DNA from 2 places in the Paenibacillus sp. FW507-14B1B genome. Region 1 is predicted to be linked to the other one. Evidence: a T-box and tRNA genes for the amino acid it is inferred to sense, from the RefSeq annotation. Region 1 holds a T-box; the other holds one or more tRNA genes.

Region 1 (4,611 bases):
AGAAGGTGAGAACACCAATTGGGGGTTCGTCGGTGCATATCCTTCGTTAGCATTCGCTTCGCAGTCGGCCCGAAGAGGCCGTACCCCGGTCTGGGACGTCCTAAGAAAAGCCGCCTTTAATGGCGGCTTTTTTGCGTATTCCAGAGGGTGAGAACACCAATCGGGGGTTCGTCGGAGCATATCCTTCGTTAGCATTCGCTTCGCAGTCGGCCCGAAGAGGCCGTACCCCGGTCTGGGACATCCTAAGAAAAGCCGCCTTTTTTATGGCGGCTTTTTTGCGTATTCCAGAGGGTGAGAACACCAATCGGGGGTTCGTCGGAGCATATCCTTCGTTAGCAGTTTCTTCGCAGTCTCTTTGAGGACAGACGATCCACTATCTTAGTTATATTCTCACTTTGTGAATGTAAGCGGACAGACAATCCGTTAATACCAACAAAATTCGTGAAATTAGTGTGTTTGGAATAAATAACGGAATCTCAGTCCGCGTAGCACGTATTTTAGAGCTATTTCCACATATAACGGTTGTTCTGTCCGCACACCCTTCTATTTCTAAAAATCCAATTGCAATGACAACTTATCTAAGCACACAACTATGTTAGTACCCAGACGGATATTTTTAGTCGCAAATTATCGTTTATTTTAAGATTCCTTATATTACCCTATACTACCTAAAGAGTAGTTTACTTATATAAGGAGGTACTTAACATGCCATTATGGCTTACATATGCTCTACTCTCCGCGGTTACCGCTGCGCTTGTAGCAATCTTCGGTAAAATCGGGCTGCAGAACATTGACGCGAACGCTGCCACTGCGATCCGTTCCGTTATTATGGCTTTATTTTTGCTCGGAGTCGTTGCGGTGCAGGGGAAATTTTCACAGCTTGGTGAGATTTTGTTACAGAAAAAAGCGCTCAGCTTTATCGTGCTAAGCGGTGTTGCGGGCGCTCTGTCATGGCTCTTTTATTTTTTGGCATTAAAATATGGCAAGGTGTCGCAAGTAGGCCCCATCGATAAGCTCAGTGTGGTGATTGCTGTTATACTGGCCTTTGTATTTCTTGGTGAGAAAATATCGTGGATCAATGTTGCAGGTGTTGCCCTAATTGCTATCGGGGCTCTGTTAGTAGCTGTAAAATAAGTTCAGAGTTCGTTCCATCAACCAAGACTGTTTTGCGACGGTCTTGGTTATTATCAATTTCCAATAGATAAAACCTATAACCATCATAGTATTTATATATTTCAAATTATAAGTAAGTTCATGCACAATAAAGGAACCAATCGTTAAGGAGTGGTCTTATGAGTTCAGCCCAAGTGTGGAAACCAGAGGATTATGACAATCAGATTTCTTTTGTATCAGCCTATGGAAAAGGGTTAATCGAACTTCTAGCCCCTCGTTCAGGAGAACAGATTTTGGATCTCGGATGCGGCACCGGCGACCTTGCTAAAGAGATCTCGGATGCAGGAGCTTTCGTTGTAGGTATGGACTACTCCCAGGAAATGATCAGTAAAGCCCAAGAAAAATATCCTTCGCTCCATTTCATTACAGGGAACGGAGAAAATTTTAACTTAGACACACCCGTAGATGCGGTGTTCTCTAATGCTACGCTGCACTGGATGACAAATGCAGAAAATACATTAGCCTCAGTGTACCAAGCTCTAAAACCAGAGGGACGTTTTGTAGCTGAATTCGGGGGAAAAGGGAATATTGCAGCGATTGTGGTTGCGATCGAAGAAGTCCTCTCCTCTGATTACAACATCGACCCAAAAGCTAGTAACCCCTGGTACTTTCCAAGCATTGGAGAATACACTTTTTTACTGGAGAAGATCGGATTTCGAGTAACATTAGCCCATCACTTTGACCGCCCAACAAGACTTCACGGAGGAAAGAATGGGATCAAAGAATGGCTGCACCATTTTGGACAGTGTTTTTTCACTGAACTCACACCAGAGGATCAACACGAAGCTTTTGAAAAAATAAGTCAACTTACGGAACAATCACTATGGAAAGACGATGCCTTTTGGGCAGATTATAAAAGACTTCGCGTTGTTGCATATAAATGATGGCTTGCTTTTCTAAAAATATTAGTTATAATGTGGAAAAGCAAAATACGAGTTCAATGATTGGGAGAGTAATGATCGACATCTAAGTCTAAGCGAGCCGGGTTGGTGGGAGCCGGTACAGGTGCGTTCACGAAGCGGACCCATGAGAACGGTCTTCTGAAATAATCAGTAGGAAGTCCCGGTTTACACCGTTATTGTAATCAAGTGGTTAGACCTGCCGGTTTAACAACGAGAGTGGTACCGCGAGCAATAGTCCTCGTCTCTTATGAGATGGGGGCTTTTTTTATTTTCTAAGGGGGTATGTAAAATGTTAAGTCAGTTCATTATTACAGGGATCGAAAAATCTGTCCAACAGGTCGTCTCATGCATGGAGGAAGTCAAGCTACCTGATACATTTCAAGTGAAAATCGAACAACCCGTAAATATGGAGCATGGAGATTACTCAACGAACATTGCTATGCAACTTGCTAAACCCTTACGTAAGGCACCCATACAAATCGCAGAGCAAATCAAGACTGAACTTGAGCGAGATGAAGCTTTCAGTATGTTGATTCACCGTATTGAAGTTGTGCCGCCAGGCTTCATTAACTTTCACATCCACTGGCCCAGCTGGGCACATATGAAGTTTGAACTGCCACCTTTGTCTAAGAACAAGGTTGTAATTGAACATACTTCGATCAACCCTAACAAGTCTGCCCATATTGGGCACTTAAGAAATTCTTGCATCGGAGATACCCTCGTTCGTCTCATGAGAAAAATCGGATACAAGGTAGAAGTTCACAATTACATTGATGATCTAGGCAATCAACTGGCAGATACGGTTGTGGGCATTCAAAACATAACATTATCAAAAGATCATCTTCGTTTCGGAGATTACTGCTGGGATATTTACGCAGCCATCAATAAGGCTTATCAAAATGATCCGGAACTCGTTAAACAAAGAACCGAAGTACTCCATGCACTAGAGGAAGGAAACCAAAACCTTTCATGGATTGGGCTACTTGTAGCAGAGCGAATCGTCAGAGAACACATCGAAGAGATGAAGCAATTCGGAATCGAATATGACCTACTGGTCTGGGAAAGCAGTATCGTTAGAGAAGGGTTCTGGGATACGGCTTTCGAGTTACTTAAGCAAACATCATTATTCCATCAAGAAACTGAGGGAAAGCTCGCTGGTTGCTGGGTTCTGAAACAGTCGACGAACGAGCCAAGTGACGACCATGAGGCTGAGCACAGCATCGATAAAGTGCTTGTTCGTTCAAATGGCATTTTGACCTATACAGCAAAAGATATTGCATATCATTTGTGGAAATACGGTCTGCTACAAAATGATTTTGTATATAAAAAGTTCACTGAGGATGTATGGACAACTGTATCTCACGGTGAGCACCAATCATTCGGTCAAGCCGATACCGTCATCAACGTCATTGATTATAGACAGCAATACCCCCAAATGATGGTCAAGCAAGCGTTAGAGGGACTTGGATTCACCAAGGAAGCAGAAAAACTTCGTCATGTCAGCTATGGAGTTGTGTCGTTAAGTCCTTCAGCTGCATCTGAGCTTGGAATCGATACCTCTGATGGAAAATCTTCTTATGCTATGTCCGGTCGTCAAGGAATTGGCATCAAGGTTACAGAACTGATCCAACGGATGGAAGATGTCATCGAAGATTCGCGTTCCGACAAGAATGGTCTGTCCAGTCGAGAAATCGCCATCGCCTCCATCCGTTACTATCTGCTGCGTTTCGCTTTACAAACAGAGGTCGTATTTGATCTGAAGCAAGCTACAGAAATATCCGGTAATACAGGTGTCTATCTACTTTACTCTTATGCTCGTGCCCTCAGCGTCCTAAACAAGGCTCAAGACAAAGGTGTGATGCCTCTAGTCCCAGAACAATTCCCAAATCTTGAAAAAGCAGAGCACGCTCTACTTAGACATATTAGCACTTGGCACGATTCACTGTATGCTGCGAGCAAAGAGCTCACACCAAGCTCACTATGTAATTATGCATATGAACTGGCTTCGCTCTTTAATAACTTCTATGCCGCATGCCCAATCCTTAAGTCCGAAGGAGATGTACTCCATTTACGCGTATGGCTGACATCGATCTATAAAGATACGCTAGGTGAAGCTCTAGAGGTTCTTGGTTTGCCAACCCCGAGCAGAATGTAATAGAAATAACAATCCCCCGCTTTCTTGTACATGAGAAACGGGGGATTGTTTATCTTTCTTCTATATTAGTGCTGCAGTCCGCGCAAAGTCAGTTTCAAGTTATAGCCGTGTGCATTCGGCGTGATTTCCGCAATGGTCCAGTTAACTGCTAGACTCTGTTTTAGCTTCGCTACCTGTTCTTCCTGCAGATGGAGATTCTCAATAATCCCTTCGCCTACCGAAAAATCGGATTCTGAGCTTAATTGGAATGTTTCTTCAAGCCATATTTTCAAACCATTCTTCGTATTAAATGTAATTCGATACCCTGTAGCGGCGGCCTTCTCTAATTCTTCACCATGCTCCTCTGCATAACTAAACAGCTCGGCATAATCGAAATGGCCG
Region 2 (23,180 bases), on a different contig from region 1:
AGCGTCAGCAGCTGCGCGAGCAACAGCCATGGATACAGCCAGGATTGCGTTAGCGCCTAGCTTGCCTTTGTTTGGAGTTCCATCCAAGTTGATCATCAGCTTGTCGATGCCAAGTTGATCCAAAGCATCCATGCCGATCACTTCTGGAGCGATAATTTCGTTTACGTTCTCAACAGCTTTCAAAACACCTTTACCAAGGTAACGGGATTTGTCGTCGTCGCGAAGCTCAACAGCTTCGTGAACACCAGTGGATGCACCGGATGGTACGATTGCGCGGCCAATTGCGCCGGATTCTAAGTATACTTCAACTTCTACAGTCGGGTTACCACGGGAGTCAAGGACTTCGCGTGCATAAACGTCAGAAATAACAGTCATTTGTGTAGTCTCCTTTAAAGTTATTTATTTTAAATAGTAAATCAATTTATTTGCGAGATGCAATCATGGAAGTACCGGTCATTTCCTCCGGTTTATCAAGCTGCATCAGATCTAGGATGGTTGGAGCGATATCAGCTAGGATACCACCTTCACGCAGGGTTACGTTCTCCTCAGTCACGATAAACGGAACTGGATTTGTTGTATGAGCTGTAAACGGCCGTCCATTCTCATCGAACACCATATCCGCATTACCGTGGTCAGCAGTGATGATTACCACACCGCCCTTAGCAAGAACTGCATCCACTACTTTACCAACACATTCATCAGTTGTTTCTACTGCTTTGATCGTTGGTTCCAGCATGCCGGAGTGACCAACCATGTCTGGATTTGCAAAGTTCAGGATGATCGCATCGTGTTTATCCGCTTCGATCTCCTTCACACAAGCATCTGCCACTTCATAAGCGCTCATCTCAGGCTGCAGATCATAAGTAGCAACCTTTGGTGAGTTGATCAGCACCCGAGTTTCACCCGGAAGTTCTACATCACGGCCACCACTGAAGAAGAAGGTTACGTGTGGGTATTTCTCCGTTTCAGCAATACGTAGTTGTTTCTTGTTGTTCTGCACAAGAACTTCACCAAGCGTATTGTCGAGGTTTTTCGGCTTGTATGCTACAAAGCCTTCCACAGTTTCGCTGAACAAGGTTAAGCAGACAAAATGCAAGCCTTGTGGGAACTTAGGTCCACGCTCAAATCCACGGAAATCTTTGTTCGTAAATACCTGGGACAGCTGAATCGCACGGTCCGGACGATAGTTCAGGAAGATAACGGAATCTCCGCTTTCTACCAGACTCACCGGATTGCCCTGATCATCTACAATAACAGTTGGCTCTACGAATTCATCGTAAACCGATTTCTCATAAGATTCATTGATCGCTTTCAGCGGATCTGTGTATTTCGGGCCTTCGCCATATACCATCGCACGGTAAGCTTTCTCTACACGATCCCAGCGTTTGTCGCGGTCCATCGCATAGTAGCGTCCCGAAATCGTAGCAATTTTGCCGACACCGACTTCCTCAATTTTAGCAAGCAGATCTTTAACAAACTGCTTACCACTGTCAGGAGCCACATCGCGGCCATCCATGAAACCATGGATGTACACTTCATGCATATCTTCCTTCTTCGCCAGATCCAGCATAGCGAACATATGCTCAATATGACTGTGGACACCACCGTCGGACACAAGACCGTACAGGTGGAGCTTCTTGTTGTTTTTCTTAGCGGCCCGAATCGCTTCAACCAAGGTTTCATTCTCATAGAATTCACCTTCGCGAATCGATTTCGAAATCCGAGTCAGGTCCTGATAAACGATCCGGCCGGCTCCGATATTCAGATGGCCCACTTCGGAGTTACCCATCTGTCCTTCTGGAAGACCTACTGCTTCACCACAAGCTGTCAATGTCGTATTCGGATACTGCTTCAAATAACGATCATAGTTCGGCTTGTTCGCCTGAGAGACCGCGTTGCCTTCAGACGTGTTACGCAGACCGAATCCATCCATGATGATTAATGCTACCGGTTTGGGTGCTGACATCTTACTTCGCCCCCTCAACGAGTTGGATATAAGAAGCCGGCTGCAAGCTAGCACCGCCAACGAGCGCACCGTCGATATCGCTTTGTCCCATGTACTCTGCTACATTCTCAGGCTTCACACTACCGCCGTATTGAATACGTACTTGAGCAGCGACGTCTTCACCATACATTCCTTTCACAAGGTCACGGATGTAAGAGATTACTTCGTTAGCGTCCTGTGCTGTAGAAGATTTACCTGTTCCAATTGCCCAGATCGGCTCGTAAGCAATGACAACATGAACCGCTTGATCCGCAGGAATTCCTGCAAAAGCAGCTTCTGTTTGTACTTTACATACATCTTTAGTTTGTCCAGCTTCACGCTCTTCAAGCTTCTCACCAACACACACGATTGGAAGAAGGCTATGACGGAATGCAGCATGAACCTTTTTGTTCACAATCTCATCCGTTTCGCCAAAATATTGACGACGCTCAGAGTGTCCGATAATGACATAATCCACGCCCAAATCTTGCAGCATAACGCCGCTGATTTCGCCAGTGAATGCGCCATTTTCTTCAAAATGCAAGTTTTGCGCACCAATCTTGATGCTAGTACCTTTAGCAGCTTCAACAAGTGCTGGAAGGTTCGTAAACGGCGCGCAGATCACGGCTTCAACGCCCTCGACTTCCGCTTTTCCTTTTACTTCTTCGAAGAATGCTTTAGCTTCCGGAACAGTTTTGAACATTTTCCAGTTGCCAGCTATGATAGGTGTTCTCACACAGTTCACTCCTTTGCTCACCCCCATCTTGGGGTTCGATTCTTTGCGATAACTTACGCTATACAAGTAGAACCAACTGTTATCCTAGGACAACAGCGCTTCTACGTGAAATTTTACTACTTATCGTTCAGTGCCACAACACCAGGAAGCTCTTTACCTTCCATGAACTCAAGAGATGCACCGCCACCTGTAGAGATGTGGTTCATTTTATCTGCCAAGTGGAACTTCTCTGCTGCTGCTGCGGAATCACCGCCGCCAATAATCGTGTAAGCTTCCGTATCTGCACAAGCTTGTGCTACTTCACGAGTACCGTTAGAGAAAGGTTCAATTTCAAATACACCCATCGGTCCATTCCATACAACCAACTTGGAGTTTTTGATCACTTCTGCATACTTCGCACGCGTCTTCGGTCCGATGTCTACGCCTTCCCAATCTGCAGGAATACTGTCGATATCAACGATTTTCGTGTTAGCGTCCGCACTGAAATCATCCGAAACCACAATGTCTACCGGAAGGTAGAAGTTCTTACCAAGTTCTTTTGCTTTCTCGATAAAGCCAAGTGCAGTGTCCAGTTTGGAATCATCACACAGGGATTGACCGATCTCGTGACCTTGGGCTTTGAAGAACGTGTAAGCAAGTCCACCGCCGATAATGACGTTGTCAGCGAGCGTAAGCAGGTTATTAATCACATCGATTTTGTCTTTAACCTTCGATCCACCGATAATAGCTGTGAATGGACGATCCGGGTTCAAAAGAGCTTTGCCAAGTACAGACAATTCTTTCTCCATCAGAAGACCCGATACAGCTGGAAGATGATGCGCGATTCCTTCAGTCGATGCATGTGCACGGTGTGCAGCACCAAAAGCATCATTCACGAACAGGTCGGCAAGCTCAGCGAATTGCTTCGCAAGCTCTGGATCATTCTTCTCTTCACCCGGATAAAAACGAACGTTTTCAAGCACGAGAACGTCTCCGTCCTTCATGTTTGCAATTTGAGCTTTTACTGCATCCCCAATTGCTTCATCTGCCTTCACGACAGGTTTGCCAAGAAGCTCAGACAAGCGTTCGCTTGCAGGCGTCAAGCGCATGGATTCAACCACTTGACCTTTCGGACGACCCATATGGCTTGCCAAAATGACTTTAGCGCCCTTCTCTACCAAATACTTAATGGTCGGCAGAGTTTCACGGATCCGAGTATCATCAGTAATCTTTCCATCCTCAAGGGGTACATTGAAATCGACGCGGACAAACACCCGTTTGCCGCTTACTTCTACATCACGTACACTTTTCTTGTTCATCTCCACGTTCCTCCTAAGAAACTATTTCCTCGCCGACAGCGCAGCTGCTCTCTCTTTTGTTTTAGAGTCCGGTTCTATCTATTCTTCCCAGTACTCTGGCATGAAAATATATAAACAAGTAGAAACGACTCTTCCTTATTAAGAAGCTGATACGTTTCCATAAGACAAAATCAAAGAGGAGCGCCACAAGGAACCCCTCTTCGATTTGTGTATCAGATCAATTACAGACCTTTGCTTGCGATGTATGCAGCGAGGTCAACAACACGGTTGGAATAGCCCCACTCGTTGTCATACCAAGAAACGACTTTCACCATGTTGTCGCCAATTACCATAGTTGACAATGCGTCAATTGTGGAAGAAGCTGGGTCACCATTGTAGTCGCTCGATACCAAAGGCTCATCAGAGTAGTTCATGATACCTTTCAATGCGCCTTCAGCTGCTTCTTTCAAAGCTGCGTTAACTTCTTCAACTGTAACGTTCTTCTCAAGCTCAACAACCAAGTCTGTAACGGAAACGTTAGGTGTAGGAACACGCATGGACATACCGTTCAATTTGCCTTTCAATTCAGGCAATACAAGGGATACTGCTTTCGCTGCACCAGTTGTAGTTGGGATGATGTTTTGAGCTGCTGCGCGAGCACGACGAAGGTCTTTGTGCGGCAGGTCAAGAACGTTTTGGTCGTTAGTGTAGGAGTGAATAGTGTTCATCATACCTTTAACGATACCAAATTTGTCGTTCAATACTTTAGCAAATGGTGCCAAGCAGTTCGTTGTGCAAGAAGCGTTGGAGATTACTGTATGGCTAGCTGCGTCATACTTATCTTCGTTAACACCCATAACGATTGTGATATCTTCGTTAGTAGCTGGTGCGGAGATGATAACTTTCTTCGCGCCGCCTTTCAAGTGAGCTTCAGCTTTTTCTTTAGCTGTGAAGATACCAGTGGATTCCACAACGATTTCAGCGCCTACGGAGCTCCAAGGAAGGTTCTCAGGGTTACGCTCTGCAAATACTTTAACTTCTCTGCCATTTACAACAAGCGCGCCTTCTTTAGCTTCTACAGTTGCGTTGAATTTGCCATGTGTTGTGTCATATTTCAAAAGGTGTGCCAGCGTTTTTACGTCTGTCAAATCGTTGATTGCAACAATTTCAACATCCTTGTTGTCCAGCGCTGCGCGGAACACGTTACGTCCAATACGTCCAAATCCGTTAATACCTACTTTAACCATGAGTATTTCCCTCCATATAGTGAAAGTTTTTTATTTATTCAAGACGGACCGTGAGGCCCATCATGACAACAAAGTTAGTACGAATGCTCTTCGTCATTGTTCTTTATGCCTGTCGCTTAGTCCAGGCTCTTCGCTATTTCCAGAGCCGCGGCCTCATCCATAACGAGAATGTCCTCGTGTCCGAACTTCAGCACGGCATGTATCGCTTTAGCCTTACTTCGTCCACCAGCGATACCAATAATCGTCTCTGTCCGCATAATATCCTCAAGTCTTAGCCCAAGGGTAAGCATACGGTGAACGACTGTTCCATCTTCACTGAAATAGTAGCCAAAGGATTCGGCAATCGCACCTTCCGCTTTCAGATCCTTAATTGAAGGTTCATCAAGCTTCCTGCGGTGAGCCATCTCCATAGCATCTCCTATACCGTGAACAATAACACATGATCGACGTATCACATTCACAATGTCCCGGATATGGTGATCCTGAACCAGTGACTGATAGGCATCGTCGCTCAACAGATCTGGTACATGCAGTAGCCGATATTCGGCTCCTACCTTCTTCGCCATCTTAGATGCGATTGTGTTGGCTTGAATCTCCATACTCTCGCCCAAACCGCCCCTTGCAGGTACAAACCACGAACCTGTTAAAGGACCAGCTGACGGCGGTGCCATCTGCTCAGCTACTTCAGCGAGCGTTGATCCACCTGTTACAGCAATGATGTCTCCGCTATTGACATAGTTAAGTAATGTTCTTGCACCTGCCCTGCCAAGTTCGCGTTTCACATCAGCTGAAGACTCACTATCACCGGGGACAACTACTACTTTACGCAGCCCGTAAGCCTCGCGGATCTTCTCCTCCAGATCAGCTAATCCGAACAAATCATTCATGACAGGCTCAAGCTGGTCAAGTAAGTTCTGTCCGCTACTGCTAATCCTCATCCCAAGCGTCTCAATCTCGATGAGCCCTTGTGCTTTCAGTAGGTCTGTTTCGGCCCTCAGCACACGTTCGGTCATTGACAGTGATGCCGCGAGCGTCCTGCGCCCCACCATTCCAGATAACATGATCTGATGAAGGATCGTATATCTTCGCTTGAGAATGTCCATGAGATCGGGCAGAAGCTGCTCTTGTAATTCTAATAAGTTACGCATGCATTCCACTCCTGCAACTTCGTCTTGGACCTTCTACCGATGGTCGCAAAATGTCCCAGTCAAGCGTTTTAAGTCCCACCCTTATTCTAACCAATATTTATGGAGGTTGCAAGTGTTCCGAATGTATATTTCTCAACCCTAAGCATTCTTATACATCGGGAAGAGGTTGTCCTTAAAGTGGATACACAACTGTCAAAGTCATATACAGTATCTCCCAAAAGGTGTGAATTTCTTCATATACAGATGGATTCTGTCTCGCTCTCATCAGCCATGCTTATTAGAATCTTTGGCACTGTTCTTGTCTTTTCGAAAAAGATGCGGTATAATCATCTTCGTTGCTATTTTGCGCCCGTGGTCCAATGGATATGACGTAGGCCTCCGGAGCCTGAGATCGAGGTTCGATTCCTCGCGGGCGCGCCATTTATTTTCATAACTTCTATATATTGTTTACCCACAAGTGCCCATAACGGCTCTTTTTTTTACCCAATAGTTTGACTTTCTTTGACTTTATGGTTGAAATTGTTTATTATGTGGGTAATACGGTAACAGTATTTTAATGAGGAATGCATTTAAGAGGAGGTTTTTTATATGAGTTTCATACCTATGGTCGTTGAACAAAGCAACCGCGGTGAGCGCGCGTACGACATCTATTCCAGATTGCTGAAAGATCGCATCATCTTCCTCGGCTCCGACGTGAATGACGTAGTTGCCAATGCCATCATTGCACAAATGCTGTTCTTGGCAGCTGAGGACCCAGAGAAGGACATTCACCTTTACATCAATAGCCCTGGCGGATCAATCACCGCTGGTATGGCCATATTCGATACAATGCAGTTTATCAAACCTGACGTGTCTACCATCTGTGTCGGCATGGCTGCTTCCATGGGAGCATTCCTGCTGAATGCAGGCGCTAAGGGTAAACGTTTTGCGCTTCCTAACAGTGAAGTTATGATTCACCAACCACTTGGTGGAGCTCAAGGGCAAGCAACGGATATCGAAATCCGCGCCCGTCGCATCCTGAAGATGCGCGATAAGCTGAACCATATTCTCGCAGAGCGCACAGGTCAACCGCTTGAGCGTATTGAGAAGGATACGGATCGTGACTATTTCATGACTGCTGCTGAAGCGAAGGAATACGGTCTGATCGACCAAGTTCTTGAGAGCACGCCGCCGCAAGGCATCTAACATTTTGCAACAACAAGAGGCTAATATCCGTTAATATACGGATGTTAGCCTTTTTGGCATGAAATAATTAGACACCCTATGTCTTTTGTGGATATAATTGGGATTAATTAATATTGCGATCGGAGAGATGACTATAGTGGGTAACCGATTATCCTTGATTTTACTACTTCCCCTCTGTTCAATCCCATTTTCCATAATCAACATACTTCCTGCGTTTAAAGGAAATACACCTGATATACAACACACAGTTGCATCTGTCTTTGCTGTCATACTACTATTTCTGCTTGGCCTGTTGCTCGGGTTAAAAGACCAATCTTATTTTGTTCGCTGGTTTTCCCTGTACTGGATAGCAGGTATTTTAGTTTTTGCATTAGGTTATTTGACAAAATCATTCATCATACTTCTTCCCGTTGCCTTTATTTATTTCTTCCCCCTTTACGGACTCCGATTATTTCTAAATATTCCATCGGACCTAACCCTTGTACTCCTGTGCACCATGATTGCTCTCGTAGCAGGATTACTCGGTTATTCACTCGGCCGTTTCCGCAGCAAGAATACACCCATTGTTCAGGAGAAGTAATGAGACCTTCAATCGAGCGAAGTCAAAGATAGACCAAAATAAAGCAAGGGCAGAGGCCAATTTCTTGGCTTCTGCCCCTTATTTTTCACAATCTCGAATATTGCTATTTCCATTCCTTCAAATTCAGCTCAAACTGCGGGAAACCATAAGCGTATGCTGTGTATTCATATAACGAGAAATACAGAACAGCTGCATTATCCTTCAGATAGAACTGAGCATCTGCAGGGACCCCTTTAAAACCGCCAAGGTATCCGCCATCTTGTTTCATTTTGTTAAGGACAAGGTTATTTAACTTCTGCTTGTTCTTACCCTGCATGTTGATGAAATCACCAAGCTTCATCTGCTTTCCATCCTTGAGCGAGAACGTATAGCTATTGCGGAACGTCATGCCGTGCGCCCCGCCTGTATAGGAATAATTATATGTCGTGATGCTGAGTAAACCGTTAGCATTATAATGCACCACGAAATCTCCCTGGAACTCATACGGATAATTACTTCCTGATGGAGGTAAGGTGCCTATGTCTCCTTCAGCTCCATCGAACACATTTTCCATATTTGTTTTTAGTACATTGTTGATTTTCGTCTGGGCCTCTTCATTCTCTAAGCCACTAATGACCGGATAATTTACAACCGCTGTTGTATTTAGAATTTTCTTCTTCACTGTCTCTGTCTTAATGGTGATTGGATTTTGTTTCTTCGCTGTCATATTTAGCAGTTTCGCAGACGGACTCCATTGTCCTTGAATACCCATGTATTCATTCAGCACTTTGTAAGGGATGTACAATCGGCCGTTTACAATCTTAGCGCCTGGTTCTCCTGCAAAATATCCATTCACCGTGAGATAGATTTCATTCGCATCATATACATTCGCGCTTAATTTGTTGTAGCCATCACCTAGCGTGTAAACCTTGTTCTTGGCGTCATATTTCAAAGGAAGACCGAGTACATCTCGAATTACCGTTGCTGGCACATAAAGGGCACCATGATCAAGCATTCCTTTCTGCGATAATGCTTTACCATTCCACTTAAGCGATATATCAGAATTCACTTTCTTTGAAGAAGCTGCTACCGAACTAGCTGTGGTCTTAGAATTGCTTGCATCTACTGCTTGTCCACTTAAACTTAATCCTCCCAAAAATACGCCTGTTGCAATAACCGCTGCACCATATTTCATTTTATAATTCATATATTATGCTCCACCTTCCATATAAAAGTAAGGTCATTTACTATATTACCCATTTCCATTATAGGGAACACGTTAGTTAGAGAGGTAACAATCGTGGTGACAATTTTGATTCCTGTTAATTAGAAACAATAAAGACCGTCATACCGCGTATTATTGGACACCAAATCCCTTATTTCACTCAAAAGTTTTTTTCGTAATCTATCGGACACAGGTTCCACTATTGAGCCAAAAAGAGCTGTAAAATCAACGAATATGATTAAATAGCGGATCTACCGTCCATTTAAGTAGCACATTCGGCCCAAATCACGAAAATAGCGGATTCTGTGTCCGGGAATATGCCCCGGCCCGAAATGTCCCACTGCTAATGAGGTTCAATAAACGACTCGTTATAAAAAAAGACCCGCACGAAGGAACACTTTGTCTCAAAGCGTTCCCCTACGGGTCCTTAATAACCATTCTTAACTATTTCAATAGCCAGCCTTTAGTGTGCCGGTTCTTATCTTCCGCTCTTCAGTTCCGTCCAGAAACGGTCGTAAATTTGCAGATTCTCACCGACATCGCCCAGCCACTCTGTGCGCTTCAGTTCATCTTCTGTCAGGTTGATCATTTTATCTGCACGATATTCCTCATTATGGAACTCCATCGCTTTACTGTTCGGATTGCTGTAACCGATGAATTCATAGTTTTTAGCACTCACTTTTGGATCTAGCATATAGTTGATAAACTTCTCTGCCAGTTCTTTGTTCTTCGCGCCTTTTGGAATCGCATAGTTATCAGAGAAGATGGTTGCCCCTTCTTCTGGTACAACATAAGCTACATCCGGATTTTCCTTAGCGATAAAAGAAGCATCACCAGACCATACGGTTGCGATCCAGCCTTCTTCTTGAATCATCTTCTGCTTAATGTTGTCTGTATCAAAGGCCAGTACGTTCGGGAGTAAAGTTCTCAGCTCATCCACAGCCGTCTTAATCTCCGCTTCATTCGTTGTGCTGTTAGATTTACCTTCCTTCTTGAGTGCCATACCGATCATTTCACGATTGTCATCAAGGAGCAGCACTTTGCCTTTATAAGCTGGATTCCAAAGATCATTCCAACTCTTAATCTCTTCTTTAACATACTTCTTGTTATATGCGATTCCCGTTACACCGGATGTATAAATTACAGAGTATTTATTGCCCGGATCAAAATCCGGATTCTTAAACGTATCCGCAATATTATCGATGTTCGGGATGTTGTTCTTATCAAGCGGCTCCAGCAAATCCATATTGATCATGGTCTTTACCATATAATCGGAAGGCTGAATTAGATCATAGCCGCTACCGCCTACTTTAATCTTCGCCAGCAAGTCCTCATTATTCGCGTAATTGTCGTATGTCACCTTGACATCGAACTCTTTCTCAAAATCCTTCAGCACCGCTGGGTCAAAGTTATCCGCCCAACTATAAATGTGCAGAGTTTCCTTTTCGGAGCCACAAGCTACCAAGGCTGTTAACGACATTGTAGCGATCACGCCTGCCAGCAGCAGACGGGTCCATCTCGATTTTTTCAATTCACTATCTCCTCTCTTTCCGCCTTACATTTTTTTAAACAAATTTATCCGAAAAACGGTTCGTCCGCTTAGATCGGCAGTGTCTTGTGTTTCTTCTGACCATTGCCCCGGTTAAGTACATATTGAGCAAGTAGGATCAGCGTTACGCTCACCAAAATGAGCAATGTACATAATGCGTTAATTTCCGGGGAAATCCCTCGCTTCACCTGGGCATAGATATAAATCGGAAGCGTTGTTGAGCTCGGGCCAGCTACAAAGAAGCTAACCATGAAATCATCAAGCGACAGTGTGAATGCAATCAGTGCGCCAGAGATAATACCTGGGGAGATCTGCGGCAATGTTACATGACGGAAGGTCTGCCACCGGGAAGCTCCTAGATCCAGCGCTGCTTCTTCTAGTTGCTTACCCATATTAGCAAGCCGCGCCGTTACCACTACATACACATAAGATAAGCTGAATGTAATATGAGCGATAATAATCGTTGTCTTACCTAGAGGCATATCCATCTGCGTGAATAGAACAAGCAGTGACAGACCCATGATAATGTCTGGGATAATGACTGGTAAGTACATCAGCCCTGTCATGCCACTCCGACTCTTTCTCCCGAGGTTACGAAGTGATAAAGCCGCTAATGTCCCGAGAATAGTGGATACAATCGTTGAGATCACGGCAACGGTCAAACTGTTCATGAGAGCTTCCATAACGTTTCTATTACTGAACAGCGAAACATACCAGTCGAACGTAAAGCCCTCCCAGTTACCACTCAACCGTGTATCATTAAAGGAATAGATCACGATCATAAGAATCGGTACATAGATGAAAGCCATCATCAAGAATGAGTGAATCCCAAGTAAGGGGTGACTTCGTTTCTTCACGCTCTCCCCTCCTTCAATCGTTGGTGACGGGCTTGCATGGCCCTGTTGAATAACATCACTAACACCAGCGAGGTAATAACAAAAATAACCGACAAGGCAGCTCCAAACGGCCAGTTACGCGCACCCAGGAACTGTGCTTGAATAATGTTACTAATCATAGCCGATTTTGCACCGCCTAGAATATCTGTAACAACGAACATGCCTGTTGTAGATACGTATACCAAGATGGAACCCGTCATAATACCGGATTTGCTCTGAGGTAAGGTAACATGTCGGAATGCCCTCCACTTCGAAGCACCTAAATCGCTTGCTGCATCAAGAAGACGCTTGTCCATCTGTTCCAGTGCCACATAAATGGGAAGCACCATGAACGGAATGAAGTTGTATACCATCCCAAGCAGGACAGCACCCTTCGTATACAGCATCTGCATAGGTTCATCAATCCATCCCAGATTCATAAGAACGGTATTTACAACCCCTTGTGTTCGGAGTAGAAGCACCCAAGCATACGTACGAATCAAGAAATTGATCCAAAACGGCACGGTGATTAAGATCAGCCCCCATGTCTGGATACGCGGGGAGGCGTTGGCTATATAATAGGCCAGCGGATAGCTGACGAATAGACAAATGACCGTGGTTAACACGGATAGAACAAGCGTATCCCAGTAAATGCCGAGATATAACGGATCGAAGAACGTCTTGTATCCTTCCAGGCTGAAGGAAAATACGATATCTCCATGCACATCACGTTGCATAAAAGATATGGCTACTACAATAAGCATCGGTACAATAAGGAACAGGGAGAGCCACAGCAGGACAGGAGTCAGGAGGAATTTAGATTTTCTCATGACCCGATTCCCACCTCATCTCTCGCATCCCAGTTCAGGCCGATTCTTTCACCGACTTCCCAAGGCTCGTCATCTGTAAAGTCAAGCGCAATGGTTACTCTCATCGGTTCGTCTTCGAGCTGTACCATCAATTTATGCACGTTGCCTAAGTACTGGACATCCTCAATCACGCCAGTCTTCTTGCCACCTGGTCCGCGAAGCGGAGTAATTTTCTCAGGACGCACAGCAAAAAGCCCTTCGCGCGAAGAGAATATATTGTTCTCTCCAACAAAGGTTGCAGCGAACAGGGTTTGTGGTCTAGCGTAAATCTCACGTGGAGTACCAATCTGCTCTACCTTCCCGTTATTCATAATAACGATCCGGTCTGATAGCATCATCGCTTCCTCCTGATCATGCGTGACATATACAAATGTAATGCCAAGCGAACGCTGTAGATGCTTCAATTCAGACTGCAGGTTTTTGCGGAGCTGAAGATCGAGTGCACCAAGCGGCTCATCCAGCAAAAGCACTTTCGGTTTATTCGCAATCGCACGGGCAATAGCCACACGCTGTTGCTGTCCACCCGAAAGCTGGTGCGGATAACGATCCACAAGTTGAGTAAGCTGGGTCATAGCCACAGCTTCCGCTACACGTTCCTTGATCTGAGAACGCGGCATTTTTTTCATTTTCAATCCGAAGGCAATATTGTCTTCTACGGTCATGTGCGGGAAAAGGGCATAATGTTGGAACACGAGATTCAAATCTCGCTTGTTCGCCGGCACATCAGTCACGTTCTGACCAGCGAGCCATACTTCCCCTTCCGTTGGCTGTTCGAATCCTGCAATCATTCGGAGGATTGTCGTCTTGCCGCAACCGCTGGGGCCCAGCAAAGTCAGGAATTCTCCTTCCTTAATGGAGAGCGACAGCGGATGCACGACCGCTTGTCCCTGAAACTGTTTTTCTATTTGGACAAGTTCAATCATGTGCACCATCATCCCCTTACGGTTAATATTAGTAGTCTATCCTATAAAGTAAGAAAAACGTCTTCCGACGTATTCCTTAAAGGGCAACCGCGTTTTCGCGGTGTTTATTCTTGCGACATCATGTTGTACAGTCACACAATTATCATCAGATGCGCTAAGAGAAAAAAGCCATATCCATTGGTATGGCTTAACGTCTTTACAAGTACAGTTTTTTGCATATTCACTATACCTTGTTTTGACCCTATACACAACACTTTTCTGAGTTATTCGACAGGTTCGAACCTTATCCCGTCACGCTTTTTGGTATTCTTCACCATGCAGGGTTAAAAGTGTAAATAGTGCGATGTATGTCCTCCATATGAGGACACATACCTAAGATTAATATAATTTCCTATCTTTCCAAAAATAAAACCGCCTCATCTCGCATATACTGCGAAAATGGGCGGTTCTTGTATTTAATGGGCTAATAAAATTAGCCTATTTCATTTCATACTGAACATACAGCTGCGTGATGAGTTTGATTTCGCCAGGTTTTACAGAGGTGCTTGCATCAGCCATCGAAGCACTTTCTGCTTTTGCCATATCCATATTACCATAGCTGTACAACTCACGGTTCGCAGCTTCATCTTGAATAACGCTTACAACAGCACCAAGCTGACGTTTGGAAGCCTTCGCAATAGCTAGTGCTTTCAAGTCCGCATTTGCCATTGCTTTTTCAATTACTTGAGTCTCAAATGCATCCCGGTTCTCAATAGAGAATCTTGCATTGCCGATATTATTCGCCCCAGCTTCTGCGACAGCATCAAGCAATTCACCAACCTTGCTTAGATCACGAAGTGTTACTTCAAGAGAATGCGCAGCAGTGTAATTTTGTACTTTGCGTCCTTCTTTATCGCTGTAACTATAATTTGGCTGAACATAGAACTGCTCAGTTTTGATATCCTTGTCATCAATTTTCCATGTTTTTTTGAGCAGGGTATTAATTTGTGCCATCTTTGTAGCATTGTGTTTCTGAGCGGACTTTGCTGTCTCTGCATAGGATTCTACACCGATCGACAGATATACAATATCCGGCTTTACGGAGATTTCACCCTTACCCAGTACTTTAATAAGGTTCTGCTGCGCAGCCTCAGCTGCATACACCTCACCTGTTCCCAGAGCACCTGTCCATACGGAACCGCCTGTAAGAAGCGCCCCTGCGATCATAACCGACCCCAAACGTTTAGCCCAAACTTTCATTTGATCTCGACCTCCTTCGAATTGGCATCGCTGTCATGCTTGCCTTACCTTTCTAACGCGCATAAATTGGTAAATGTTGCGCATTAGTTGAAGTTTAAGATAATATTTCACCTTAATTTCAAGCTTAACTCAAAGAGAGCTCCATATTTAAAGGTAACAAGCACTCATTTGGTGAAGAAGCGATTCGGGTAGATCAAATAAAAATAGCCGTTTAGCTATTAGGACATTTAAGCTTTTCAAATCTCTTAATATTTCAGTATTTTCTTATGAATAAACTTCATTAATTATTGGTATCGATTCCGCTTGATTTAAAGATTTCGCAACGATACAAGTACATAGATATATGAAAAAGTGATTAAATTCCTCAATTTTGGTTTAATAGTATCGAGTAATGCAACTTACAAAAAATGGAGGTTTTAGAATGGCAAAAACTAAAAAATTTATCAGTACTACGTTAATTGGTTTTTTGACTTTCAGCTCCGTAAGCCTAGTGTCAGCTGCACCTGTTCCTGACTTAACAGTTCCACTTGATTCAACGGTTCCGCCAGGATACCAAGTTATCAAAGAATATGATACTACTGATGCCAGCACAAAAGTGGACATGCTAGTAGAAGGGAAGACTCTTCTATCCGAAACTCAACAGCATGATAAATCTGGATCTATTTCTAATGATTTCGATAGCACAAATACTGAAATTCTTAAAAACGAAACGCATATTTATCGTGACTTACAGAATATAGAAACAGGTGATGTTATCCAACAATACAAAACCGATTTGGTTGTTGCATCTGACCCCTATTCTTACTCAGGTTCCAGTCAGACTTCCGATAAATCAATTAAATTAACTATTTCGTTATATTACCACCAAATCGAAAAAAACAATTTCGTCTGGATGGGAATGGATAAAGCGTATTGGCGCTTCGACAAGGGTAGTTCACCTAACAGTAACATAATCCCTTATCTTACAAATTATTGCACCATGGTTCAAACTGGACCTGGAATTAATAATTATGCTCAGAACCAGAAATCTAACTGCTCACCATTAGGAGGTGACCTTAGCTTCGGCAAGACCTATCTTGCAACAGCTCCTTCAGGTTGGGTAGAGGTTCTTGATGAGGGACTAAACACTAGTATGGGACTAAAAATACAAGCTAGATTCCTAAACCAATCAACTTCAAAGGTTATAAATTTTGATTGGGCATTAACAATTGAAGGAGTCGGTCCTTGGGGGTAGAGTTCACCCGTGCACTAGCGATGAATCCGGATATCATGCTTTTTGACGAGCCAACGTCGGCACTTGACCCCGAAATGGTGGGCGAGGTACTTGGCGTGATCAAGAAGCTAGCGAGTGAAGGTATGACGATGATGATCGTTACCCATGAGATGGGCTTTGCCCGTGAGGTGGCCGACCGGGTTATCTTTATGGATGGTGGGTACATCGTAGAAGAAGGACCTCCAGAAGAGTTGTTCGGAAATCCGAAGAACGAGCGTACCATCAGCTTCTTAGAGAAGGTTTTATAGGCGTATTGAAGCGTATTTTGCGTAAAAAGGCTCACATGGGTGTCCATTCCCATGTGAGCCTTTTGTGTGAATGTATTAATAAACCTCAGTCCTGCAATCTTACTCTTGTTTCTGAGAACGCGCACATGGCACCTTCACCGTAAATGTTGAGCCCTTCCCAAGCTCCGACTGGACAGCAATCTCCCCTTGATGAATATCGACAATTCGCTTCACAATGGATAACCCCAGACCACTCCCCCCCGCGGCTCGGTTCCGTGATTTATCTACCTTATAAAAACGTTCGAATATACGCATCTGGTCCGTCTCCGACATCCCAACACCTGTATCTGCGATGGACACCTCAGCTCCTTGATCATTCGCTTTCAACGTTATCGTAATCATACCGTCTTCGGGTGTGAATTTGATGCTGTTATGTAGCAAATTGATCCACACCTGATTCATCAAATCCTCCGCGGCCTCGATCTCCACCTCTGCCAGATCCAGCTCAATCTGAATTTGTTTTGCGAGCCACTGAGGTTCATTCGCCAAAACAATCGACCGAAGCTGCTCATCGAGCCGATAGCGCGCTACCTCAAATACCTGTTTATCTCCTTCCAGGGAAGACAGCTTCAATAGATTGTCGCTAAGCTGTGATAATCGTCGACTTTCTCCTTCAATGATCTCCAGATAGTAATTTCTCCGCTCCTCTGTCAGCTTCGGATTACGAAGAGCCCTTGCGAATCCACGAATTGACGTCAGTGGGGACTGAATTTCATGTGATACATTCGAGATGAAATCCTGACGCATGGTTTCCATCCGCCCAAGCTCACCAGCCATATCATTAATGCTTTTCACAATCGTCTGGAATTCGCTACGCCCTTTCTGGTCCTCCACCTTCACAGAGAAATCTCCTTTGGATATACGGCGCATCGCATCTGTAATTACGTTCATCGTTGCAATCTGTTTGTGCCGGAACAAGAGGCCCACAAGAAATATAGTAATGAAGAAAATAATAACACTCAGAAAAAGATCAATGAGCCCTGCAATATAATTCGAAGAGGGAGCTCCTGTCTTGAGATAGATGGCCTTCGTTATATACGTGCTTCCTGTCCATGATGCAGCTAGTAGCGCGAAGCCGGCTAAAGTCACTAACGTCTCACGTATGATCATCCAGGTGATACGAAGTGCTTTTCGCATTAGCTGCCACCCACCTCTAGACGATAGCCAAGCCCACGCACTGTTCGAATCTTGAACCGATACTTCTCCTCAGGAAATCGCTCTCGCAATCTGTTCACGTGAACATCGAGCGTTCGCTCGTTCCCCTCAAAGTCATATCCCCAAATATCCTCGATTAATCGATCACGCGTAAGTGTACTTCCCGGATAACTAGCCAGCTTAAAAAGCAGTTCAAACTCTTTCAAAGGTATCGTTAATATCTCATCAGCTGTCTTGACTTCATACGTTCGACGGTTCATCTGCAGCTTTCCGATTGTCACTGTCTGAGAAGCCGCTACTTGATATCGCTTGAGCAATGCTTTCACACGCACAACAAGCTCTGCAGGCTCAAAAGGCTTCACAAGGTAATCGTCTGTCCCCAGCTCAAATCCCTTCAGGATTTGTTTTGTCTCCCCTATGGCGGTTAACATCAGAACCGGTATGCCTTCATTCTTACGTATTTCCCGGCATAATTCCCACCCATCCATATTCGGCATCATAATGTCCATAACGACCAAATCAACCGCGGTCTGCTCCATAACAGATAGGGCTTCTACTCCATCAGAGGCTTCGAACACTTCTTCCATGCCCGCCTCCTCAAGAAACACCTTCACAAGTTCCCGAATGTACGGATCGTCATCCACCACTAATATTTTCGCCACAAGTATCCCCCTTTCGCCAACATAACAGTACAACTACGCCTTGATTCCATCATTCATCTGCAACTGCTGAACTGCAAACTCTCTATACATATCATGCCGTTGTAATAGCTCCTCATGTGTTCCACGACCGGTTACCGTTCCCTTTTCTATAAATATGATCTGATCTGCTCCCACCACAGTAGATAGTCGGTGTGCAATTACAATCGTTGTCCGTCCAGCCATCAGATTACTCAGTGCCTTCTGCACTTCAATTTCCGATCGGCTATCTAGACTGGATGTTGCTTCATCGAGCATTAGTATCTTAGGATCTCGTAAAAGTGCCCTTGCAATCGCAATCCGCTGCCGCTGTCCACCGGAAAGCTTCACTCCTCGTTCACCAACATCGGTATCAAAACCATTCGGCAGATCATCTATAAATCCGTCCGCATATGCCATCTCCGCAGCTCTTCGAACCTCAGTATCACTTACTTCCCGGTCTATCCCATAACATAGGTTCTCCCGAATCGTACCCGCAATCATCGGACTTTCTTGAGAAACGTAACCGATCAAGCCCCGCCAGGAACGCAAGGAAAATGTATTGATCGGGGCCTGCCCCATTCTGATCTTCCCTTCCGTTGGCAGATAGAAACGTTCAAGCATCGAGAACAACGTTGTTTTCCCGCCTCCACTTGGTCCCACAACAGCTGTCACCGTTCCAGGCTCCATCTGAAAGCTAACATCCTTTAATACGGGCTCATCCGCCTTATATCCAAACGTCAGGTTCTCAATCGATATTTGTTGATTTGCATTCATCACATCCACCCCACTTGTGAGTGACTCCTCGTCTGCATCCAGTGTTTCTAGTATTCGCTCTGTGGCTCCTTTAGCCTTCTGAAGCTGGGTAAAAAATGTAGTCAACTGCGTCATAGGCATCACAATTTGAATCAAATACAAAATAAACGCCACTAGTTCACCTGCTGTCAGCGCACCTGTAGATACTTGTAATCCACCATAGCCTATAACGACAACAAGTAGCATCATCAGAACAAAGGACATTAGTGGTGCGATCCACGCCGAGACAACTCCCTCCTTGATACCGAAACTCAGCAAGTTGGTAATGCCTCTACTTCCACTTGCATATTCTTTATCTTCAGCATTAGAGGCCTTAACCAAGCGGATCTCTGACAGCACTTGACTGATATTCGCTGTGAATGAAGCTGTCTCGTCCTGCATACCAAGCGATATTTTGTACATCTTCTTACCAAGAGGCACAAGGATCAGCGCTGCGATTGGAATGACAATAAACATCGTCAATGTCATCTTCCAGTTTAAATACAGAAGTACGCCAATGGAGCCGATAATTGAGATGATCCCACTGAAAAATCCAGCCAAATGGTCTGAAATTAAACTTTTAATGACACCTGTATCATTCGTCATCCGGCTAACGGATTCGCCTGAACGGTTATGGTCGAAATATCGGATCGGCAGTACCAGCAGCTTCTTCCACAATCGTTCGCGTAGTGCCGCGACCATCTTCTGCCCGGTATAACTCAGTAAAAAAATTGAGAAACCAGAAGCAATCGTCTGTAGAATAAACGCAACCCCTAGCCCAATAATATGCGATGATTTCATATCGGTTAGAGAGAAGCCATCCACCAAGCTTTTCGTAAACATCGGAATCACCAATCCGACAAGTGTTGAAACAACACTCAGCAGTATAGCTATAACAAGCAAAAACTTAGGTGGCTTTGTCTCTTTCATTAGGCGGAAGAATGCCTGAAATCCTGGTTTCGCATTCGTGTTCTCATTCCGCACAAGCTCCCTATTTTCTATAGTTTGATCATGTATGCTCATATGTTTGCTCTTCCCTTCTCCTGTTGCTATCCAAGGAAAGAATAACGCAATATTTTAAACTGAAGTTAAACAACGACTGTCTATCTTCTGACAAATACAAAAAAGGCGGATCATATCCACCTCTGCCTTTGTATGTATAAACTAAAAAAAGCCTTGCACACGACAAGACTTTTTTTGGATGCGATTATTGGTTCTCTAATTCTTCTTTGCTTACCAGGTTCACTAAAGAAGTAACCGCTTGCTCTGCATCAGCACCTTCAGCGCTAATGTGAACTTCGGTACCTGAACTAATGGCAAGGCTCATAATTCCCATGATACTTTTTGCGTTAACTTTTTTATCATCTTTTTCCACGAAAATTTCAGATGAGTATTTATTCGCTTCTTGAACAAAAAGCGCGGCCGGTCTCGCATGCAAACCGGTTTTTAACCGAACGACTACTGGGTGCTTTGTCATGTAAAGTTTACCCCCTATTATCGAATCTCAAAAAAACTTTAAAATCGATGCTATTTTATAATATTATACCATTTTAACATACAGGACACTAGATTAAAAAAAACTTACCTATTTCTGACCTTTTCAGCAAGCTCATCAATTTTGCGAAGACGGTGATTGACCCCTGATTTGCTAACCGTTCCCTTCAACATTTCGCCAACTTCCTTCAAATTCATGTCCGGATGGGCAAGACGAATCTCGGCAACCTCACGAAGTTTATCGGGTAGACTTTCAAGACCGACTTCGCGCTGGAGTAGCTTGATGTTCTCAATCTGCCGTACAGCAGCGCCAATCGTCTTATTCAAGTTGGCGGTTTCACAGTTAACAATACGGTTAACGGAGTTACGCATATCCCGCATGATGCGAACATCCTCGAACTTGAACAGCGCTTGGTGCGCACCGATCAGATTGAGGAACTCAATGATCTTCTCCCCTTCCTTGATGTAGAAAATAAATCCCTTCTTCCGCTCAATACAGCGCGCGTTCAGATGAAATTCATTTGCAAGTTCCACCAAGGCTTGGCAATGCTCCTCATACATGGAGGCAATCTCCAGATGGTACGATGATCCCTCCGGATTATTGACCGATCCCCCTGCCATGAAAGCTCCGCGCAGATAAGCTCTTTTACAACAGTTCTTACGTACAATTTCCTCATCAATCCGGGACTGAAACAAGAAACCTTCGGATACAATCCGCAGCTCCTTTAATATCTCTTGAACGCGGGCGGGAATGCGAACGATATATACGTTATTCTTCTTCAAACGCATTTTTTTACGCACCAAAAGTTCAGTATGTGCCTGGAAATGCTTCTTGATTAAGGAATAAATGCGCCTTGCGATCGCGGCATTTTCCGTCGAAATATCCAGCACTATTTTTTTACTCGAAACCTGAACCGATCCATTCATTCGGATAAGCGCGGATAGCTCAGCTTTCTCGCAACAGCTCTGGCCTTCAACCATGGTTAATTCTTTTTTAGTTTGTGCCGCAAAGGACAAGGGTCTCACCTCTTTCGTAAAATCCAATCTTGCACCAATTGGAAAATATGATTGCTTAACTTATCGGCATCATGCCGCAAGTACGTACGGAATAGCACTAGCTTATCTGCAATCAGCTTGTATCCGCGGCTCTCTACTTCATCCCGATCAAGGAGTACAGGTTTTGAACCTTTTTCAGCGTACTTATCCTGAACCTGTGACGGAATTTCACCATCATTCACAATGACATAATCAAACAAATGAAGACCAATATGGTCGTATACCGCCTGCAAATGATCGCTAACCGTGTAATTATCGGTTTCACCTGGTTGTGTCATAACGTTACACACAAACATTTTGATTGCATCCGAGGCCACAATGGCCTCTGCAAGCTTAGGAACTAACAAATTGGGCAATATACTTGTATACAGACTACCTGGGCCAATCAATATGGCATCGGCTTGCTGAATGGCCTCGAGTGCTTCCGGCAATGGTTCCACATTCTTAGGTTCAAGGAATATCCGTTTGATGCGTCGCCCGGCCTCCGGAATTTTAGATTCGCCTGTCACAATGCTGCCGTCTTCCATTTCAGCATGTAAAATAACCGCCTCACCTGCGGCAGGTAGCACCTGTCCGCGAACAACAAAAACCCGGCTCATTTCCTTAACCGCCGTGACAAAATCACCGTGCATATCCGTCATGGCAGCCAGGATTAAATTGCCGAGGCTATGCCCCGCCAGTCCTGAGCCGGTGCTGAAGCGGTACTTCAATATATCAGATAACAGCGGCTCGACATCTGCGAGCGCTGTTAGTACATTTCGAATATCTCCCGGTGGAGGCATTTGCAGTTCACTTCTTAAAATCCCTGAACTGCCCCCGTCGTCTGCAACAGTTACAATTGCCGTAATATCTAGGGGCTTCTCCTTCAGGCCACGCAGCATGACAGACAGCCCTGTTCCTCCACCCATCACAACAATGCGAGGGCGCTTCCTAGCTTGCTCAGCCACGTTCATCACTTCCCTCTATTAATGCCGATCCCGATCAGAATCACGGTGGCTGACCGTTACCGATTCTGTCTCACTCACACCAAGCATCTTACCGAGATATTCTGCAATGGCAACGGAACGGTGTTTGCCTCCGGTGCAGCCGATTGCAATGATGACTTGGCTTTTCCCTTCTTTCCGATATTGCGGAATAAGAAAATGAAGCATATCCAGCAGTTTGGTTAGAAACGACTGCGTCTCAGGCCATTTCATTACGTACTCATACACATCGCTGTTCTGTCCTGTGTTGGGACGCAGATTCTCAACATAGTGAGGATTAGGCAAAAAGCGGACATCAAATACCAGGTCAGCATCAATCGGAATGCCATACTTAAATCCGAAAGACGTAATATTCACTGACAATGTATTGGTCTCCAAATGAGTGAATCGAGAAATGATTTTTTCCTTGAGCCTAGCAGGCTTCATATTGCTTGTATCAATAACCTGAGTTGCCGAATTTTTGAGTTCATCCAGCATTTTGCGCTCCAGACGAATCCCATCAAGTGGCATGCCTTCAGGTGCGAGTGGATGACGACGCCGACTCTCTTTATAGCGCTGAACGAGTACGGAATCGGTCGCATCCAGGAATAGAATTTCACTATGAATTGTGAAATGATCCTTCATATAATTAAGTGATTCCGATA

The links. The T-box of region 1 lies ahead of AC3WJJ_RS21450 (arginine--tRNA ligase). A T-box ahead of a tRNA ligase gene usually reads a tRNA of that ligase, here a tRNA-Arg.
Region 2: it encodes a tRNA-Arg, which carries the amino acid that the T-box ahead of AC3WJJ_RS21450 (arginine--tRNA ligase) is inferred to sense. The anticodon was not compared.

What each region holds. Positions count from the first base shown of each region.
Region 1 is NZ_JBYSWS010000005.1:50,858-55,468, forward strand. It holds gene AC3WJJ_RS21435 (hypothetical protein) at 120-359, shown strand; gene AC3WJJ_RS21440 (EamA family transporter) at 706-1,134, shown strand; gene AC3WJJ_RS21445 (class I SAM-dependent methyltransferase) at 1,293-2,057, shown strand; T-box leader at 2,105-2,324, shown strand; gene AC3WJJ_RS21450 (arginine--tRNA ligase) at 2,365-4,230, shown strand; gene AC3WJJ_RS21455 (hypothetical protein) at 4,296-4,611, opposite strand, start outside.
Region 2 is NZ_JBYSWS010000003.1:594,776-617,955, forward strand. It holds gene eno (phosphopyruvate hydratase) at 1-375, opposite strand, end outside; gene gpmI (2,3-bisphosphoglycerate-independent phosphoglycerate mutase) at 422-1,966, opposite strand; gene tpiA (triose-phosphate isomerase) at 1,968-2,720, opposite strand; gene AC3WJJ_RS18340 (phosphoglycerate kinase) at 2,837-4,018, opposite strand; gene gap (type I glyceraldehyde-3-phosphate dehydrogenase) at 4,240-5,244, opposite strand; gene AC3WJJ_RS18350 (sugar-binding transcriptional regulator) at 5,361-6,392, opposite strand; tRNA gene AC3WJJ_RS18355 (tRNA-Arg) at 6,738-6,812, shown strand; gene clpP (ATP-dependent Clp endopeptidase proteolytic subunit ClpP) at 6,981-7,577, shown strand; gene AC3WJJ_RS18365 (hypothetical protein) at 7,675-8,157, shown strand; gene AC3WJJ_RS18370 (PdaC/SigV domain-containing protein) at 8,261-9,343, opposite strand; gene AC3WJJ_RS18375 (ABC transporter substrate-binding protein) at 9,840-10,892, opposite strand; gene AC3WJJ_RS18380 (ABC transporter permease) at 10,961-11,767, opposite strand; gene AC3WJJ_RS18385 (ABC transporter permease) at 11,764-12,615, opposite strand; gene AC3WJJ_RS18390 (ABC transporter ATP-binding protein) at 12,612-13,577, opposite strand; gene AC3WJJ_RS18395 (SIMPL domain-containing protein) at 14,055-14,816, opposite strand; gene AC3WJJ_RS18400 (hypothetical protein) at 15,238-16,050, shown strand; partial or broken gene AC3WJJ_RS18405 (ATP-binding cassette domain-containing protein) at 16,047-16,337, shown strand; gene AC3WJJ_RS18410 (sensor histidine kinase) at 16,437-17,513, opposite strand; gene AC3WJJ_RS18415 (response regulator transcription factor) at 17,513-18,193, opposite strand; gene AC3WJJ_RS18420 (ABC transporter ATP-binding protein) at 18,227-19,933, opposite strand; gene AC3WJJ_RS18425 (HPr family phosphocarrier protein) at 20,211-20,480, opposite strand; gene whiA (DNA-binding protein WhiA) at 20,585-21,514, opposite strand; gene AC3WJJ_RS18435 (gluconeogenesis factor YvcK family protein) at 21,520-22,506, opposite strand; gene rapZ (RNase adapter RapZ) at 22,519-23,180, opposite strand, start outside.